2 regions of the Delftia sp. UME58 genome follow, and region 2 is predicted to be linked to the other one. Evidence: predicted binding sites of a transcription regulator. Region 2 holds the regulator's gene; the other holds the start of a gene.
What was found. The regulator LexA, encoded in region 2, represses DNA repair genes until DNA is damaged. The targets are predictions, from matches to a motif close to ACTGTATNNNNATACAGT.
Positions count from the first base shown of each region.

Region 1: A9976_RS15060 (VRR-NUC domain-containing protein) is a predicted target of LexA. The motif match lies at 1,020-1,037, and genes of this name have one in related genera.

Region 1 covers NZ_LZZV01000052.1:442,194-449,767, reverse strand. The annotation lists gene A9976_RS15065 (SDR family NAD(P)-dependent oxidoreductase) at 151-963, shown strand; gene A9976_RS15060 (VRR-NUC domain-containing protein) at 1,073-2,749, shown strand; gene A9976_RS15055 (helicase C-terminal domain-containing protein) at 2,746-5,100, shown strand; gene A9976_RS15050 (energy transducer TonB) at 5,157-5,510, shown strand; gene A9976_RS31750 (PQQ-binding-like beta-propeller repeat protein) at 5,673-7,328, opposite strand.
Region 2 covers NZ_LZZV01000013.1:97,459-105,032, reverse strand. The annotation lists gene lpxK (tetraacyldisaccharide 4'-kinase) at 1-468, shown strand, start outside; gene A9976_RS03975 (Trm112 family protein) at 533-715, shown strand; gene kdsB (3-deoxy-manno-octulosonate cytidylyltransferase) at 783-1,580, shown strand; gene adk (adenylate kinase) at 1,843-2,499, shown strand; gene A9976_RS03960 (asparaginase) at 2,592-3,587, opposite strand; gene lexA (transcriptional repressor LexA) at 3,686-4,360, shown strand; gene A9976_RS03950 (hypothetical protein) at 4,523-4,945, shown strand; partial or broken gene A9976_RS03945 (sigma factor) at 5,084-5,242, shown strand; gene A9976_RS03940 (ATP-binding protein) at 5,405-5,962, opposite strand; gene crcB (fluoride efflux transporter CrcB) at 6,141-6,527, opposite strand; fluoride riboswitch at 6,609-6,672, opposite strand; gene A9976_RS03930 (hypothetical protein) at 6,783-6,986, shown strand; gene A9976_RS03925 (DUF4124 domain-containing protein) at 7,094-7,574, shown strand, end outside.

The DNA.
Region 1 (7,574 bases), on a different contig from region 2:
GGCAGACCTCATTGCATCAATGTTGAAGCAAGTTTGCATCCAATGGCGCATCCCTGCAAGTGAGCCGCGCGGGATGGCGCCGGCTTTGCCCGCATGGTGTTTTTAATCTATTGGTTGTATCATGCAACCAAATTGCGAAGGAACATCGCCATGGACATGCAGCAGCGTCAGTTGGAACTGGCCGGCCCCCTGCCGGCCCTTGCACCATCGGGGCGACTTCGGGGGCGTGTCTGCCTGGTGGTGGGCGCCACCAGCGGCATAGGCCGGGCCACCGCCCTGCGCATGGCCGAGGAGGGCGCCGCCGCCGTGGTGGTCACGGGGCGCCGCCGTGAGCTGGGCCTGGAGCTGGAGCAGGAAGTCCGGCAGCGAGGGGCAGACGGCCTTTTCCTGGCCTGCGATGCAACGCGGCAGGAGGACATGGCGGCGGTGGTGGAGCAGGCCGTGGCGCGCTTCGGGCGGCTGGACGCGGCCTTCAACAATGCGGGCTTCCAGGAGCGGCGCGCCGCGCTGGCCGAGCAGGATGACGCGGTCTTTTCCCAGGTCTTCGATACGAATGTGCGTGCGGTCTTCCACGCCATGCGCCATGAACTGGCGGCCATGCTGGCAACGGGCGGCGGCACCATCGTGAACAACACCAGCGTCAGCGGCATACGCAATCCCAACCCGGGCCTGTCGCTGTACGGCGCCTCCAAGGCTGCTGCCCTGTCGCTGACCCGCGCCGCCGCCATGGAGTACGCGCCGCGTGGCATCCGCATCAATGCCGTTGCCCCTGGCCGCGTGGTCACGGACATGATGCTGGGCTCGGGCATTGCCGACATGCATGCCGTGGCGGCGAGCCTGCCGCTGCGGCGCATGGGCCATCCGCAGGAGGTGGCCACGGCCGTCGTCTGGCTGATGTCGGACGAGGCGACCTTTGTGGTCGGGCACTGCCTGGCGACCGATGGCGGCTTCCTGGCCGGATGAGCCTGCCCGGGGCAAGTCCGTTGTGCGAAGTGAGCACTACCGGGTTTGATATGATGACTGTATAAAGATACAGTTTTCGAGCGGCCTGGCTGCCCGATCTGCCAGGCCCATGCTCCCTCCCCACCGTTTCTACTACCTGCACAACTTCCAGCGCGCGCTGGACTGGATCGGCCAGCGTTACGGCGATCTGCTGGACGCGCCCGAGCAGGAATTCCTCACCCGTTTCACGCAATTGCCCCAGCCCTCGCGGGCGCTGATGGTGCGTTTGCTGATGAGGCGCGGGCCCTGGTTTCGGGCCGGCAAGCTGGTGTACGAAGAGATTCCCGCCATTGCCGACGCGGCCGCGCCCCTGCTGGAGCTGGGCTGGCTGGACGCGGGCCACCCCATGGCGCTGGAGGAGCTGTTTGCGCTGCACACCAAGCCCGAGCTGCTGCAGCTGTTCGCAGGCGAACCCGTTCACGCGGGCCTTCGCAAGGCCGAGCTGTTGCAGGCCCTGCAGCCCCTGCATGAGGCGCCCAGGCCCTATGCGCAATGGCAGCCCCGGGGCGTCGGAGCCGGCCAGGCCGCCTGGCGCGTAATGGTGGGTGCGCTGTGCGAGCGCTTTCGACTGATGTTCTTCGGCAACCTCTACCAGGACTGGTCGGAATTCGTGCTGGCCGACCTGGGCGTGTTCCGCTACGAGGCCGTGGCCTTTGACGCCGCCTCGCGCGCGTTCCAGTCGCGCAGCGACGTCGATGGCTACCTGGCCCTGCAGGCCTGCCGCGCGGCGCTGGATGAGGGCGTGGAGATCGATGCGCTGCTGCAGCAGCTGGCCGGCTGCGCCAGCGGCAATGCCTGGCTGGAGCAGCGCCGTGCCAAGGTGCTGCTGCGCATAGGCCAGGCCTGCGAGCGCATGCAGGACTGGGAGCGTGCCGAGCAGGCCTATGCGCAAAGCCGCTACCCCGGCGCGCGCCACCGGCGCATGCGCGTGTACGAGCGCATGGAGCGCTTTGCCGATGCCATGGCGCTGGCCCAGGCCGCCCAGGCCCAGCCCGAAAGCGACGAGGAACTGCAGCGCGTGGCGCGCATGCTGCCGCGCCTGCGCCGCAGCCTGGGGCAGGGCGCGCGCGGGCGTGCGGCGGCGCTGGCGCCCGTGGTGGCGCAGATGCGCATGGACGTGGAGCTGGAGCTGCCGGCGCGGCCCGCATCGGTCGAATACGTGCTGCGCGACCATTGGCACAGCGAGGATGCGCCCGTGTTCTACGTGGAGAACGCGCTCATCAACTCCCTGTTCGGCCTGCTGTGCTGGCCGGCCATCTTCGCGCCGCTGCCGGGCGCCTTCTTCCACCCGTTCCAGAGCGGCCCGGCCGACCTGTCCGCGCCCGACTTCGCGCAGCGCCGCGCAGCATTGTTCGAGGAATGTCTGGCGCATCTGGACGATGGCAGCTGGCGCGAGGTCATCGTGCAGCGCCATGCCGACAAGCAGGGCCTGCAGTCGCCCTTCGTGTTCTGGGGCACGCTGAGCGCGCCGCTGCTGGAGCTGGCCCTGGACTGCATTCCGGCCGCCCACCTCAAGCTGTTCTTTGCGCGGTTGCTGCGCGACGTGCAGGCCAACCGCACGGGCTTGCCCGATCTGGTGCGCTTCTGGCCAGCCGAGCGCCGCTACGAACTGGTCGAGGCCAAGGCCCCCGGAGACAAGCTGCAGGACAACCAGATCCGCTGGCTGCAGTACTGCGCCGAGCACGGCATTCCCGTGCGCGTGTGCCATGTGCAGTGGCGCGGCCAGCCGCTGGGAGAGGCCGCGTGAGCTACACCGTGGCCGTGCGCGCGCTGTGCGAGTTCACGGCGCGCGCGGGCGACCTGGACCTGCGCTTCACGCCCGCGCCCAGCGCGCTGGAGGGCATGGCCGGCCACAGCCTGGTGCAATCGCGCAGGGGCAAGGACTACGAGACCGAGATCAGCCTTGCCGGTGAATACCGCGACCTGCGCGTGCGCGGCCGTGCCGACGGCTTCGATGCCCAGGCCGGCCAGCTGGAGGAAATCAAGACCTACCGTGGCCAGATCGAGGGCGTGCGCGCCCACCACCGGGCACTGCACTGGGCCCAGGCGCGCATCTACGCCCATCTGCTGTGCCAGGCGCGCGGCCTGCAGCGGCTGCGCGTGGCCCTGGTGTATTTCAACGTGGGCAACTCGGAGGAAACCGTGCTGGTGCAGGAGGAAGACGCGGCCACGCTGCGCGCCTTCTTCGAGCAGCAGTGCGCGCTGTTCCTGGACTGGGCGCGCAGCGAGGCCGCCCACCGCGCGGCGCGCGAGGCGGCGCTGGCCGCGCTGCGCTTTCCCATGCAGGGCTTTCGCGCGGGCCAGCGCGAGCTGGCCGTGGCCGTCTACCGCGTGGCGCGCGCGCAGCAGGGCGGCCAGTGCCTGATGGCGCAGGCGCCCACGGGCATCGGCAAGACGCTGGGCACCATCTTCCCCATGCTCAAGGCCATGCCGGACCAGGGCCTGGACCGCCTGTTCTTCCTGACGGCCAAGGGCACGGGCCACGCTCTGGCACTGCAGGCGCTGGCCAGCGTGAACCGGCAGATTGCCGAGCAGCACCAGACACCGCCGCAGGAACCGGCTGCGCCACAACCTCCGCCCTCGCCACCCGCGCCACCCGCAAGGCTGCGCGTGCTCGCCATCCTGGCGCGCGACAAGGCCTGCGAGCACCCCGGCAAGGCCTGCCACGGCGACTCCTGCCCGCTGGCGCGCGGCTTCTTCGACCGGCTGCCCGCCGCGCGCGCCGCCGCGCTGCAGCAGGCCCCCTGGGACCCGCCCGCCGTGCGCGCCGTCGCCCTGGCGCACGAGATCTGCCCCTACTACCTGGCCCAGGAACTGGTGCGCTGGAGCGACGTGGTCGTGGCCGACTACCACTACTTCTACGACAGCGCCGCCATGCTGTTCGCGCTCACCCAGGCCCAGCAATGGAAGGTGGGCGTGCTGGTGGACGAGGCCCACAACCTGCTGGAGCGCGCGCGCCGCATGTACACGGCCGAGCTGTCGCAGCTCGCCCTGGCCGCGGCCCGCAAGGCGGCCACCGGAGCGGTGCGCAAGGCACTGGACCGGCTCGGCCGCAGCTGGAGTGCGCTGAACAGGGAACAGACCGCCAGCTACCAGGCCCATGAGGAAGTGCCCGCAGGCCTGCTGGGCGCCGTGCAGCGCGCCGTGGCCGCCATCGCCGACGCCAATGCCGACAGCCCCATGCTGCCCGGCGACCCGGTGCTGGATTTCTACTGGGAGGCGCTGCAGTTCATGGCGCTGGCCGAGCAGTTCGGCGGCCATGCGCTGTTCGATGTCCATCTGCTGCCCGGGCGCTCAGGCTTCCGTCGCGCGCCGGCTTCCACGCTGTGCATACGCTGCGTGGTGCCCGCGCCCCACCTGGCGGCGCGCCATGCGGCGGCGCATGCCTCGGTGCTGTTCTCGGGCACGCTGAGCCCGCCGCATTTCTACCGCGACATCCTGGGCCTGCCCGAAGCCACGCACTGGCTGGAGGCCGACTCGCCCTTCCAGGCCGACCAGCTCGATGTGCAGGTGGCCGGCCACATCTCCACGCGCTACCGGGACCGCGACCGCTCGCTGCGGCCCATCGCCGACCTCGTGGCCGCGCAGTACGCGCGCCGGCCCGGCAACTACCTGTGCTTTTTCAGCAGCTTCGACTACCTGCAGCGCGTGGCCGAATGCCTGCAGCGCGCCCATCCCGATCTGCCCGTCTGGCTGCAGACCCCGTCCATGGACGAGGAGGGCCGCGCGGCCTTCCTGGCCCGCTTCACCGAGGCCGGGCAGGGCGTGGGCTTCGCCGTGCTGGGCGGCGCGTTCTCCGAAGGCGTGGACCTGCCCGGCGAGCGCCTGATCGGCGCCTTCGTGGCCACGCTGGGCCTGCCCCAGGTCAATCCCGTCAACGAAGAGATGAAGCGCGCCATGGACCGCCAGTTCGGCGCGGACAAGGGCTATGACTACAGCTACCTCTACCCGGGCCTGCGCAAGGTGGTCCAGGCTGCGGGCCGCGTCATCCGCAGCGAGCACGACCGCGGCGTGGTCTTTCTCATTGACGACCGCTATCGGCGCGGCGAGGTGCAGGCGCTGCTGCCGCGCTGGTGGCGGGTGGAGGGCATGCGATGATCCGGGCCCGCACCAGTCCACGACTGACATCCCGCCCCCATCCAGGAGCCTTCCGAATGTCCCGCATGCGCTGCGCCCTCCTTGCATTGACCCTGGGCCTGCTGGCCGGCGGCCCGGCTGCGGCAGGCGTGGTGCAGCCTGTGCCTGACAGGCAGGCCAGCGAGAACAAGATGCCGGCCTATCCCAAGGAAGCCAGGCGGCTGGAGCAGGAAGGCAAGGTGGTGCTGCGGGTTCTGGTGGGCGCCAGCGGAAAGGCACTGGCCGTGGATGTGGCAGACAGCAGCGGCTATCCTCTGCTCGACCAGGAGGCGCTGGACGCCGTGCGGACGTGGCGCTTTGTCCCCGGCACGCGCGACGGCGTGCCGGACAGCATGTGGACGCGCGTGCCCGTCACCTTCCTGCTGAAATAGCGGGCCTGCCAAGCGTGTGCCGGGTCTGCGCCATGCGGGGGCCGATGTTGTAGAGGGTGCAAGCCTCAACAGGGGTTGTCGTTTCCCGGGCATTCACTGCATGGCCCACCGCTTTGCTCCCTGCAGCGTCCGCCTGGTCGACGCTGTAGCTTCGCCCTCGCCTCACTGCAGATTGATGGCCAGCAGGCTCTTGTTGGGTCTGGCGATGTAGAGCAGGCCGTTGTCGGATACGGCCAAGCGTCCGCTGGCCGGCAACTGCCAGACTATCTTGCGGGTCGCTGGGTCCACTGCGTGGGTGTAGTTGCCCTTTTCGGCTGACAGATTGGATATGAAAATCAGGTTGTTGACGGCAACGACTTGGTAGGTGAGGCCGTTGATGTTGATGGGATTGTTGTCGCCCGTCAGCGGCATGGACCACAGCAGAGCTCCGCTATCGCCCGCATAGGCGTGCAATTGCCTTGGCTCGCCTGATCTGAACGGATCGAAGACCAGATAAACCACTCCGTTGGCCACGATCGGGACGCTGAGGAAGTTCTTCTTCATGGTCCACAGGCGCTTTTTCTGTGAGAGGGAAAAGCTGCTGATCGTGATTTCGCTGTAGCCGTAGCGCGCGGCGAGCACCCGGTCAGCGCCATCCAGCACCGTGGTGCTGGGGGCTTTCTCCGTGAAGGCGTACGGGATGTTCTGGGGATCGTCCAGCACGATGGCCCGACCGCCGTCCTCGCGCCGCTTGATCACCAAGCTGGCTTCCGCTTGAGCCGAGACATTTTTCTGCATCGAATAGACATGCTGGGCATCGACGGCGTCCACGCGCTCGCCTTGATAGAAGATGGGAAGCTCAGGCTCCATCCAGCGCACCGTGGCGGTCGCGGCATCCACACGGCGCTGCTGCTCGCCAACATAGACGGAATCGGCATCTCCGGTAAGCCAGAGGCTGGATTCACGGCCGGTTGTCACCGGCTTTTCCTCTGCCACGATGGCTCCGGTAGCGGCATCCAGAGTCTTCAGTGACGATTGGAACGACCGCACCTGGGACACGACATGGCCGGCGACAAGCACCGGATTACCGAAAAAGGGCAGAGGCCGTATCCAGGCGACGTTGCCGTCGGCCTCGTTCAGCGCCACGATGGCCTGGTCAGCGCCTGAGCCGCCGTTGAAGACCACGTGCGAACCGGTGGTCAGCATTTCACTGCTGGAGCCATCAGCTCCCGTGGACTTGGACCGCATCCAGCGCAGGCTGAAGTTCGCGGGATCAAGCCACTTGCTCGTCGCGACATAGCCTGTGTGCCCCGCATTGCCCTGGAAATTGGACCAGGTCGAGGCGCCATCGAGCTTGCTCAGCGGCTTCAGATTATCTGCAGTCGAGATGATGTTGAGTTGGTAGGGCAGTTTCCAGGGCGATCCTGGATAGGGTGAAGCGCAGACGGCGGGGGCATCGCGGCACAGGGATACGTTGATGAAGCCGGAGCGCGTGCCGCTGGCGGCGCTCTCGGATATCTTGAGTCGGGCCCGATACTGGCGGGCGCCCAACTGCTCCAACGCCACTTCGGGAGAGAAGTCAGCCGTGACTTCCAGCCGCAGATTCAATTGTTCCTGGATGCTGGAGGAGGCGGTGCCGACGACTTGCAGCGTCAGCGACTCTGCCTGCATGACGGTAGCCTCCAGCCGGGGAGGGTCGAATGTCAGCGTGCCATTGCCGCCATTGCCGGGCTCGGGGTTTGGATTGACCACGGGAGGTGGATTCTCGGTGCCGCCTCCGCCTCCGCCTCCACAAGCCGTCAGAATCAGGGCAATCAAGATACCTGTTGCATTTTTCATTTCATTTGCCTTCGGTGTCCACGCCAAGTCGTCCCTAGGTCGCTGCTTTTGGGGGGGAAAACATGGTCATGGCGCAAAGCCGCGATTGTGCCTCGATACTGCCGAGTGGCCTCCCTCCAGACTGCCCCAGGCGCCCAGGCCGGCGCTGGGCATCGCGTCGTTGATTGGCGGTTGGCGCCGGCCTGCTTTCAGTCCAGGCTGGTCGAGGACCAGAAGCGGGTCAAGCTGTCGGGAGCAACGATTGAC
Region 2 (7,574 bases):
CTGCTGCCGGCAGGCCCGCTGCGCGAATCCTGGCCGCGCCCCGTCACCGCCGTGCTGCATGCGGGCGCCTGTCCGCCAACGGATGCGCCCGCCTTTGCCATGCAGCGCCAACTGGCCGCGGAAGGCGTCAATGCGCACGGTGAGCGCATCCCCTTGGCGGCCCTGCGCGGACGGCCCGTGGAGGCCGTGGCCGCCGTGGCCCGGCCCGAGGGCTTTTTCTCCATGCTGGCCAGTGAACAGGGCCTGGCGCTGGGGCACGCCCAGGCGCTGCCGGATCACTATAATTTTGAGAGCTTCCAGCGCCTGGGACGCGATGAAGACCCGCTGGTCTGCACCGAAAAGGATGCAGTCAAGCTGTGGCGTACCCATCCCCAGGCCTGGTCTGTTGCGCTGCAATTGCAGCTGCCGCCAGATTTCTGGGCGCTGCTGGATCAGCGGCTGCAGGCGCTGCGCAGGCCACGCGCCTGACTATCATCACCGTCTTGGCTGGCCGCCACGGCCCGCCCTCCCCCTCCAAAACACAGGATCCGCCATGGACGCCAAACTTCTCGAACTGCTGGTCTGCCCCGTCACCAAAGGCCCGCTGCGCTTTGACCGCGAGCACCAGGAACTGGTCTCGCGCAGCGCCCGCCTGGCCTACCCCGTGCGCGACGGCATCCCGGTGCTGCTGGAGGCCGAAGCCCGCACGCTGGACGACGACGAGCTCGAGGACTGATCGCGCCGCAAGGCCCGATTTCCGACGCCGCCCGCGCCCGCACTTTCGACCACCTCCGCAACGCACCATGTCCAACGCGCCCTTCACGGTTCTGATTCCTGCCCGCCTTGCCTCCAGCCGCCTGCCGGGCAAGCCCCTTGCAGACATTGCAGGCCTTCCCATGGTCGTGCGCGTGGCACAGCGCGCCGGCCTCAGCGGCGCCACGCGCTGCGTGGTCGCGGCCGATGACGAAAGCATCGTCGCCGCCTGCGCCGCGCACGGCGTTGCGGCCGTGCTCACCCGCAACGACCACGCCAGCGGCAGCGACCGCCTGGCCGAGGCCTGCGAACTGCTGGGCCTGGATGGCGACGACATCGTCGTCAACGTCCAGGGCGACGAACCGTTGATCGCTCCCGACCTCATCGATGCCGTGGCCGCCCTGCTGCCGCAGCGGCCCTCGGCCAGCATGGGCACAGCTGCACATGCCATCGACAGCCTGGCCGACTTCACCAACCCGAACGTGGTCAAGGTCGTCTGCGATGCCCAGGGCATGGCCCACTATTTCAGCCGCGCCCCCATCCCCTTTGCGCGTGAACATGCAGGCCAGGCATGGTGGGAGGCGGCATCTGCAGCGGCATCGGCAGCGCCGGGCCACCCCGGCTTCGCACCACTGCGCCACATCGGCATCTACAGCTACCGTGCCGGTTTCCTGCGCAGCTTCCCGCAGCTTTCTCCCGCCCCCACCGAGGTGCTGGAGGCGCTGGAGCAGTTGCGTGCGCTGTGGCACGGCCACCGCATCGCCGTCCACCTCACGCCCCATGCACCAGGCCCCGGCGTGGACACCCCCGAAGACCTGGAACGGGTGCGCGCCCGGTTGTCCGCCTGAATCCGATCCCGCGCACGCTGACAGATGCGCCAATGGCGATGCCCGGCATCGCCATTCACAACACAACGGCACATGCGGTTTTGTCGGACAGCAAAACGCAGTTTTTGGAGATTGCACAGGCGACAGTTTTGCCCTCTGCGTGTAAGCCAGTGTTAGCCCTGTGCGTGCTATCCTTGCCCGCGACAAAAATATGACGCATGGACTGTCCGCCCCGGTGGGCCGATCCGGCAGACAAGAATTTCTACTCTCCTCAAGGACTTCCATGAAACTGATTTTGTTGGGCGCACCCGGCGCCGGCAAAGGCACGCAAGCCGCTTTCATCTGCCAGAAGTACGGCATCCCCCAGATTTCCACCGGTGACATGCTGCGTGCCGCCGTCAAGGCCGGAACGCCCCTGGGCCAGCAGGCCAAGGCCGTGATGGACGCCGGCCAACTGGTCAGCGACGACCTGATCATCAATCTGGTCAAGGAACGCATCGCCCAGGCCGACTGCGCCAACGGCTTCCTGTTTGATGGATTCCCCCGCACCATTCCCCAGGCCGACGCCATGAAGGCCGCTGGCGTGAAGCTGGACTATGTGCTCGAGATCGACGTGCCCTTCGACGCCATCATCGAACGCATGAGCGGCCGCCGCTCCCACCCCGCCTCGGGCCGCACCTACCACGTCAAGTTCAACCCGCCCAAGGTCGAAGGCCAGGACGACGTGACCGGCGAGCCGCTGGTGCAGCGCGAAGACGACAAGGAAGAAACCGTCAAGAAGCGCCTGGACGTCTACAGCAGCCAGACCCGCCCCCTGGTGGACTACTACCGCGCATGGGCCGAAAAGGAAGCCGCAGCGGCACCCAAGTACCGCGCCATCAGCGGCCTGGGCTCGGTCGAGGACATCACCCAACGCGCACTGGCTGCACTGGCTGAGTGAGGCAGGCCATGTGCCGCAACGAAAAAAGCACCCGCCGGGTGCTTTTTTGTTGACCGCCAGCAACTGAAGAAATGCCGGCGGCGCCGCCCGGCTCAGTCGCGCGGCTGCGCGGCCAGCGCCAGCATCATCGCAATCCGGGCTTTTGCCACGGGCAGCTGCGCCAGATCGGCCTCTGCCGGGTTGGCCCCAAGGCCGGAGGCCACGGGCAGGCCTTCGGCACAGCGCGTGCCCCGCCAGATCCAGACGCCCTTGCCGCGGGCGCGCTGCAGGGCCGCTTCCATGCCTTCGTGAACCGTCGCGTTGCCCGTGCCAGCCACGACGATGCCACGCACGCCTGCCGCCACCAGCGCATCCACGCCGCTGGCACGCGCCAAGGCGCCACTGAACACCACCTCGACCCAGGGCAGTTCATCCAGCGCCAGCAGATCCGATGACATGGACGCAGGCACCACGGCCAGCGCGGACAGCGCCGGCGCGGAGGGGGAGGACGGCGCATCGGGCACCAGCCAGCGCACACGCCCTTCCTCCACCAACGCCTGCGGCCCGCCTTCCACGGAGCGCATTGCCTGCAGCCGGTAGGGGTGGACCTTCTGCACCTGGGCTGCCGCATGCACCTCGCCGCCCGCCACAACCCATACACCGCTGCGCCCGCCGCTGGCAGCCACGGTCACGGCATCGCGCAGATTCTGCGGCCCGTCGGCCAACAGGGCCGTGGCCGGGCGCATGGCGCAGGTCAGCACAATGGGCTTGGTGGCCGGCAACAGGCTGTGCAGCAGCCAGGCTGTCTCTTCCAGCGTGTCCGTTCCATGCGTAATCACCACGGCGCGCGTGTCCGCATCCTCCAGCGCCTGCACGCAAGCGTGCAGCAACGCGCGCCACACGGGCCAGTCCATATCCTTGCTGTCCACCTGCGCGATCTGCTGCGTCTGCACGGGGCCCAGCGCCTGCTGCTCCAGGTCCGGTACAGCATCCAGCAGCGACTGCACCGTGATCTGCCCGGCCTTGTACCCGACTCCCTGCGACTGCGAATCCGCCCGGCCGGCGATGGTCCCGCCCGTGCCCAGAATCACCAACTTTGACTGCCCCACTTGCACCTCTTGGAAAACTGGTTAAAAATACAGATACTGTATAAATCATCAGATGACCTGCCAGCCCGCCATCTGCTCTCAAGGACCGGACGCACGCCATGCTCGACCATCCCAAGCTCACCGCCCGCCAGCAACAGATCCTGGACCTGATCCAGGCCGCCATCTCCCGCACGGGCGCGCCCCCCACACGCGCGGAAATCGCCAACACGCTGGGCTTCAAGTCCGCCAACGCTGCAGAGGAACACCTGCAAGCCCTGGCCCGCAAAGGCGTGATCGAACTGGTCAGCGGCACCTCGCGCGGCATTCGCCTGCGTACCGACACAGTGCGCAACATCAATGCCGCGCGCGGAACCAGCTTCGGACTGCCGCTGTCGGCCCTGGCACCGCTGATGCTGCCCCTGGTGGGCCGCGTTGCGGCGGGCTCACCCATTCTCGCCCAGGAACATATCGACCAAACCTATTCCGTCGAGCCCAGCCTGTTCCAGATCCGCCCCGACTATCTGCTGCGTGTGCGTGGCATGTCCATGCGCGACGCGGGCATCATGGACGGCGACCTGCTGGCCGTGCAGTCTGCGCACGAAGCACGCAACGGCCAGATCGTCGTGGCGCGCCTGGGCGATGAAGTCACCGTCAAGCGCCTGCGCCGCACCACGCAGGGCGTGGAACTTCTGCCGGAAAACCCCGATTACCCGGTGATCCGCGTCGCCCCCGAAGAGGCCTTTGCCATTGAAGGCCTGGCCGTGGGGCTGATCCGCAACAGCATGTCCATGTAAGCCGGACGGGCAGCCCTGCACGGGTTGCCACCCCCTATTTCATGCACCGTCCAGGTGGTAGGCGCGAAGCCTTGCAGCTTCGCCCTGGGCGGAGCTTTGCCCGAAAACCGCAATCCTGCCTGTGTCCATGCCTCTTTGAAACACGCCAACAGGAGTCGTCACATGGGATTCGCTCTGCCAACACTGTCCTCTCTTTCCTTCCTGCGCCTGGCACATGGCATCCGCCTGACTGCGACCGCCATGGAGTCGGCCATGCCTCTTGCACAAGCCCCTGCGGGCCAGCCAACACCTGCCACAGCACCCGAGCCCGCCAACGTGATCTCTTTCAGCAAGGCACGCCGGCGCAGCCAGCAGCGCCGCGGCAAGGCTGCACGCGCTGCAGACCCTGGAGATGCCCAGCTGATCCTGCCCTTGCTGCCGACGCAGCCCGCCCTGCAAGCCGCACCTGAGCAGTCTTCAGGCCTGCGCATCATTCAGCGGTCGCCACAGGAACAGCCTGAATGCCTGTTCATCTCCGGGCGAATGGCCGATGTCTGCGCTGCGCTGGAGCGCCTGGAGGCGCATGGCGGAGCCGCAGCCAACTGAGGCCCGATGCAAGGTGTGCGACACACCTTGCACGACACAAACATGGGCGGCGCGGACCACGCGCCGCACGAGGAATCGGCCTGTGCGAAGCTGGCGCAGGCTTGCGGCCACCACCACCCTGTAGCGCACGTGCAACAAATGGATGCCCTCTGTCTGCTGCGCAAACACCTGGGCAACCGTGACGATGCCGCCGACCTGGCCCATGACACCTTTGTGCGCCTGCCGCGCTCGCCCCTGCCGAAGCAAGACATCCGCGAACCCAGGCGCTATCTGGCCACCATCGCCCGGGGCTTGGTCGTCACCTGGTCCTGGCATAGCCGCATGGGCGAGAGACATCTGGAAAGCAACGACCGCCGCGCCTTGCATGAGGCCGCCGCCTGGCACGTGAAACTGCGTGGCGCCTTTGCCACAGCGGCCCTGCGACAGGACTGGCAGAAGTGTCTCGTCCAGACCGGCGCTTCAGGCGGGCGCATACGGGTGATGCACCACGTCGAAGCCCTCCTCGTCGGAGGGCGCGACAAAGTAGCTCGTGATCAGGTCGAACTGCTCATCGCTGGCCTGAAACGGATGCTCGCCTGCCGCATTGCGCGCCCGCAGGCGCTGCCTGCAGACCTCGTCAGGCACATCCAGGAAATGCAGGCGGTGCGAGGCGCCCACTTTCTCGAACACGCTGCGCGCCCAGCCCCGCCCCTCCAGGGTATTGGCCGGAAAGTCCAGCACCACCGACACGCCAGTGCTCAACAGCGCCTGCACATGTGCGCCCATCAACCCCTTGAGCCGCGCGCTGCAACGCACGTAATCGGCCACCGACTGCATCTCGCCGGGGTACAGGCCGGCCAGCCAGGAATCCTCGCTGACCAGCACCGTTCCGGGCCCGGACGCCAATTGCCGCGCCAGCGTTGACTTGCCCGATCCGATCTTGCCGCAGACCATGTGCAGCGTGGCAAGCCGCGCGTTGGCGACAGTGGCATCGGCATGTTTTGCACAACGGGGCCGGGACTGTTCGGAAACCTGCATATCCATCTCCTGAAAGGCATGAGAAAACCCCGGAGGCGGAATGAAAAAACCCGCCTCGTCTGGGCGGGTTGCATGGCGTTGAAGGCCGCTGGCTAACCCACCATCCAATGGATGGTGCGAATAATCTGCGTTGCGTTCATACGGGCCATGGCGCACAGCATAGCGCAATCACAGTGCCTCAATGGGCCACCATGCGCACCAGCCCCAACCCCGCAAACAGCGCGGCCACGCCCAGTACCAGCGAGCCCAGCGCATACAGCACGGAGGCCAGCCAATCGCCACGCTCATACAGCATGCCGACCTCCAGCGCGTACGTCGAAAACGTGGTGAAGCCACCCAGAATGCCCGTGGTGATGAACAGCCGCGCACTCTGCGGCAGCGATGTCTTGAGCGCAAACCACTCCACCACCACCCCCATCATGAAGGCACCCAGCACATTGATCGCCAACGTACCCAGCGGATACGCACTGCCCACCAGCCGCAGCGCGAGCAAGTTCGTGCCATGCCTGAGCGCAGACCCCAGACCACCTCCAACGAACACCAGAATGAATCCGTAGAACCCCATGACCGTCCTTTCATCGAATAACCGGGACGGGCGTGCCGGGCAGGATCAAGACATGGCCCCGCCACCGGCAGGACACATCCCACCAAGGCAGGAGCCATCAGCCCTTTGCAAGGCGGTTTCGGGAAGCTCCATTCCCATCGTGCAGCGAGTGCTGGCCGCCGGGGCGAGTTTACTCTGGACCTGTCAAGCGGCAGAGGTGTGAGATTGCTCCGCAGATGCCGGCCATTCCCAAAGGACCAGCGGCACAATGCAACAATGAAATTCATCGCGCTCCTGATCATTGCAGCGGCTTTGCTGTACGGCACAGCAAGGCTTTCCAACATTCACATCGGTGAGCGCGCCGCGGGCGGCCATGACGGCACATCGGCCACGGCACAAGAACGTTTCAGGCAAGCCGAGAAGCAAGCTCAGGAGACCGCCGAAGCAGCCCGCCGCGCTGCCTTGCGGGACGCCGAGTGAAGCGGGCGCTTGGAGCCAAGGTGCGAATTGTCAGGAATACGGATCAAAGCACAATTCTTCGTCTGCAATTCGGATCCGATCAGGTCCATCAATTCATCGATATACATATGCGACTCTTGACCACAGCAATCTTTACAGCACTTTTCGCATTGCCTGCAGCAGCCCAGGTCTTTCAATGCAAGGACGCTTCTGGAAAATCGACTTTCTCAGACAGCCCTTGCAGCAGCACTGACACTGGCTCACTGATACAGCGCAAAAAATCGGACGATGAGGTCTTCCGTGAACGGGCTGATGCAGCGCAGGCGAATGGACAAAAGTATCAGCGCCAGATGAACGAAATGCAGCAGCGCCAGATCGAGAGCCAGCAGCGTGTTATCGAGCAGCAAGCCCGCCAGACGGCTGCTCCTGCGCCGGAGCAGCTCGGCGCCTCCCTTCAGTGCAAGGAGGCGCGCAAGGAACTGGAATTCGTCTCCAGCATTCGCACCATTTCCCAGGACGAAAAACGGATGCGGACCAATGCCGCGATCAGTGGTGTCAATGCTGCATGCGGTTCAAATACGCCCCTGATGCAGGAGCCGCCGAAAGTGA